One region of the Priestia sp. SB1 genome, then DNA from elsewhere that is predicted to be linked to it. Evidence: riboswitches for the same ligand, from Rfam matches in the RefSeq annotation. Region 1 holds a riboswitch; the other holds the start of a gene.
The links. A riboswitch is a leader RNA that binds a small molecule or an ion and turns the genes downstream of it on or off. The one in region 1 is predicted to bind preQ1.
Positions count from the first base shown of each region.

Region 2: it holds a riboswitch for preQ1, as region 1 does, so the genes downstream of both, queC (7-cyano-7-deazaguanine synthase QueC) here and WKH56_RS31375 (QueT transporter family protein) in region 1, are expected to answer to the same signal.

Region 1 is NZ_JBBJSS010000012.1:26,062-28,473, reverse strand. It holds gene WKH56_RS31380 (hypothetical protein) at 1-369, opposite strand, end outside; gene WKH56_RS31375 (QueT transporter family protein) at 805-1,293, opposite strand; PreQ1 riboswitch class I at 1,303-1,347, opposite strand; gene WKH56_RS31370 (Lrp/AsnC family transcriptional regulator) at 1,543-1,953, shown strand; gene WKH56_RS31365 (YitT family protein) at 2,335-2,412, shown strand, end outside.
Region 2 is NZ_JBBJSS010000003.1:225,050-227,461, forward strand. It holds gene queD (6-carboxytetrahydropterin synthase QueD) at 1-323, opposite strand, end outside; gene queC (7-cyano-7-deazaguanine synthase QueC) at 323-988, opposite strand; PreQ1 riboswitch class I at 1,219-1,262, opposite strand; gene WKH56_RS11785 (GerAB/ArcD/ProY family transporter) at 1,335-2,412, opposite strand, start outside.

The DNA of each region.
Region 1 (2,412 bases):
AGGCTCATCAATAGCTAACGCTTCTTTATTAATTCCTTTATAAGGAAGAAATGCAGTCAACTTTACCTTTTGTTTTGGCTTAATATTTAACTTATTGCCTTCTGCTAACACCTTAAATTTATTTTCAGAATAACCGTTTTTTATTTTTAGTGGATACGATAAAAATACGTCGTTTTGTTTGATGGTCAAATCGCTCTTGTTTACGAATTCCAATTCATACGAAATCCCTTGCTTCATCTTTTGTTCTTTGATGACGTTAATATGGATCTTTTCTAGTTCTCTTAAAGGAACGTTGTCTTCTTCTTTTGAACACCCGGCAAATAAGATAGCTAACACTAATAAAACAAGAATTCCTAACTTTCTATTCAAAAAATAATCCCCTCTCTCGTAACAAAGATTATTTTACAATTATAACTCAAAAAAGTTATTTAATGGTAAAAATACACAATTAAAAAAGCAAACCTTGTCGGTCTGCTTTTTTAATTGCTACGCATAGGTAATGTGTTGTTGTGCGAAAAACTTTTCGATAAGGAGTTTGCCAACTATATGTATATCGTAACAAAAGAAAAAAGAACGCGCTGTGAGATTTGTCACTTCTTCTTTCAAAATAATCTAATTGAATACTCGCTATTGCGTTACGCAAAAAGAGCAGAACGCAATAGCGACCTGCTCTTTTTACATGCTAGATATGGGTAATTTGTCCATGCGTGAAAAGCTCTTCAATAATAAGGGGTTTATCACTACACTTATAGAATAACAAAGAAAAAAAGATGCGGCTGTGAGATTTATCACAGCCACATCTTTTTATCCAACTAGCTTATTAAATTGTACACGTTTATTAATTGCCGCCATAATTGGTGCTCCAACAAGCATAACCACAAACTCACCAACAGCTGTTGTTAACCATGTAAAGAAAAATGGTAAATCAAATGCTAGGTGCAGTTCAAACGCAATAATAAACATCGTAAACGTAAACACAAGTGTATTAATAAGCATACGAGCCCACATATTTTTAATATAGCGCATAGAAAAAATGGTAATGAGTAATGATAGTACAGATTGTCCTACCCCAAACACCAGATCATAAGCGACCATTGGTGAAAAAAACAAATTCGTCAGAAATACCCCTAGTACAATGCCGTACACGTACTTTTTATTAAATACAATCAAATGATTGAACATTTCTGATATACGAAATTGGATATTGGTGAAGCCAAACGGCTGAATTAACATGCTAACAGCAATATACATAGCTGCTAAAAGACCGTTGACGCAAAGTGTTCTTATATTCATCTTACTATTCTCTCCTTAGTTTTTTAACGTGGGATGGTTACGAACCACGTAAACACTCAAAGAATCATACAGCAAGCTTAAGCTTTCGTCAATCTAGCTGTTTGCAAACTACTGCTGCTTTCATGTCTTCCATATTGACTGCTCTTTTTTCTTACTTTTCTTTATTATAAAATAGAAGACGTATCCGTATACATAGGTGACATAAAGTAGTTAACCCTTTTGATTTGAAATACGAAAGGATTTGTAGCGATGTTAGATAATACAGATAAGCGCATACTAGAAGAGCTATCAAAAAATGGACGTATGAAGATGAAAGAATTAGGAGAAAAAGTGCATTTAACCGGACAAGCCGCTTCTGCTAGAGTATTAAAGTTAGAAGATGAAGGCATTATCAAAGGCTATACAATTAACATTGATGAACGAAAACTTGGCTACACCGTCCATGCATTTTTAAATATCTATACGCAGAGCATTCATCACCACCCCTACCTTACATTTGTAGAAAGTCAGAAGAAGTACGTCATCAACAACTTTAAAATCAGCGGCGATGGCTGCTACTTACTAGAATGTAAATTTCATTCGAATGAAGAATTAAATGATTTTTTGACAGAGCTAAATCAGCATGTGAATTACAAACTTTCAATCGTCATTAACAAATAAATTTTTTAAAAAAATAAAGGTATATTAATTTATGAAAATGGCAATTCTAATAACGTATTCCCCCTATTCCAATAAATTTGAAAATCCTTTGCGCCGTCGCAAAGGATTCTTTTTTATACAGGAAACCGCCTTCTATTTTTTGAAAAGTTGAACATCTCTCATAGCGTTGACATAGCGATCAGAGGTTTATATAATCGGTGACATCGAAGCATAGAAAAGCCGGATCAAGACCTATACAAGTATCGTAATTCTTCGTCTTAGAAGTTGATCAGTTTTATAACTAGACAATTTCTAAGACGTTTTTTATTTTATCATTTGTGAAACACTAGTAAAAACAAGATTCCACGTGAAAATATCCTAATGATCAGGGAGGTTTGCATATTGAAAACAATCTATAAAGACATCATTTTAATTATTGCCGGAGCGCTTTTAGTTGCTGCATCCATTGATTTTTTCGTC
Region 2 (2,412 bases), on a different contig from region 1:
AACTCATAAATTTTACGAGCAACAACTTCAGTTGTAGGAAAATCATTTGGATTTTCTTCGTTAAAAATAGAATGATCGTTCAATAATGTATGATCAAATTGACCAGAAACAATTTTTTTCAATAGCGCAAAGTTTACTAAAAAGCCCGCTTCGTCTAATGTATCTCCGGCAACAGTTAAATTTACAAAATACGTATGTCCATGGACTTGACGGCATTTTCCTGCTTCTGTATGAGGAACAAAATGTGCCGCAGCAAACTGCATATCTTTGTTCAATTCATATTCATAGTCATGAAAGACTTGAGGATACATTTGTTGCAGCATTATTTTTCTCCTCCTTCTTTTGTTTGCAAGTATTGATCTAACCCGCGTTTTCGCAATTGACATGCGGGACATTCGCCGCACCCATCAGCAACAATACCGTTGTAGCACGTTAATGTTTTTTCACGCACATATTCAAGCGCTCCTAGCTCATCCGCTAACGCCCACGTTTCTGCTTTATCAATCCACATAAGCGGCGTATGAATCACAAACTCGAAGTCCATTGATAAATTAAGCGTGACGTTTAACGATTTCACAAATACGTCTCGACAGTCTGGATATCCCGAAAAATCAGTTTCACAAACGCCTGTTACGATATGACGGCCTCCGCTGTTTTTAGCCAGTACGGCAGCAAATGATAAAAATAACAGATTGCGGCCATCCACAAACGTTGTAGGCAACTCTCCTTCTTTTTGCTCAATTTCAATATCATCTCGTGTTAAGGCATTTGGTGCTAATTGATTTAAAAGTGACATATCTAGGACGGTATGCTTCACACCTAAATCAGCTGCGATAGCTTTTGCTACCTCTATCTCTTGACTATGACGCTGACCGTATTGAAAAGTAACCGTTTCTACTTCTTTAAAGTTTTTCAAAGCCCAAAATAGACATGTTGTACTATCTTGACCTCCGCTAAATACAACAATAGCTTTTTCATTTTTCATCATTATTGTTCGTCTCCTTTTTGATTGAAATCAAAAGAAGAAGAAACTTTATTGAACCGTTCGTTCCCTTTGTGACTAATTTTATAACACAAAAAAGAGACTGCTCTTTTCCAGCAATCTCCCTAAAAAGCAACTAAGATACACGTCCTCGCCAGCATACACGTCAAAAAGACGTGTTGATAGAAAAGCACGTGAAAGAAGACACGCTAAAACCGTGTCTTTTGTCATCAACGATGATCTTAGTTTTTTATAGAGGGAGTTTTCGAACCTCTCCCGTACATATACAAACGTGTACGGCGTTTCTTCTTGAATTGTCATCGTATACTATACCACATACGTATAAATAATGCTATGTTTGTTGGCTTCTATCACCTTTAGCTGTCTTATTTCTCTTTCTATAAGAAAGCGCAATAAATAACAACGGAAAACAGACGCTTAGTACAAATAAATAAAACGGCCAGTAATATTTTTCAAAATAATTGAAGTATGCTGTATTTGGAATAATGTAATACGCCACGCCTGTAATGATTAGACCTAAAGGAAAGCTCAAAAAATTGCGCACCCGTAAATTACATAATTGAGCGATACTTAACTGAATAGCATAGAACACAATGACAACTTTAAAAAAGATAGATAACATCCAAATAATAGCTACTAATACTTCAACATGCTGTATCGTTGCACCTAACGAAATCATTTTTCCTAATAAATAAACTGGGTAGCTGTGCATTGATGCAATATTCGCGCCAAGAGCTAATATACAAGCCGCAACTGCAATCGTAATCGTCAAGCCCGATGCCACAGTGCCGATAACAATCATTCTTTTTACCTTTTTGCCACCTTTTATATGAGGCGTAATCATTAGCACAAAAATCAATTCCATAAACGGATTTCCTAAGAAATACGTGGTTCCTAACACTAAATCATCCATGCGGAATTCAAACAAAGGGTAAAGACGATCCAGTTTCATCTGAGGAATATTTAACGAAATTAACAATAAAAAAGGGACGACGATCCACGGTAAAAAGATTTCCGCTGTTCTCGCTATCACTTCAATGCCTAGATACCCTCCGTATATAACCGCTAAAATCACAAGAGCATGGATCCACGTAGGCAGCGTTTCAGGGACAATTTGCGTCGTCATAAATGTACTGATATCTCGAAGGGAAAACGTAGATTGAATGAACATAAAAAAAATGTAAATAAGAGACATACACGCTCCGGCGTAAGGACCTAGCGCTTTTTTAGCTATTTCAATGAACGTTTGCTGAGGGTAACGGTGCATCAGCCATAACAGCACCGCAACAATTAAAAGGGCAAAGCCAATAGCAAGCACACTACATACCCAGGCATTTTGTCTATTCGTTTCTAATAACGTAGCCGGAACTGCCAAAATAGCGCTTCCGATACAAAAAAAATAAATGAGA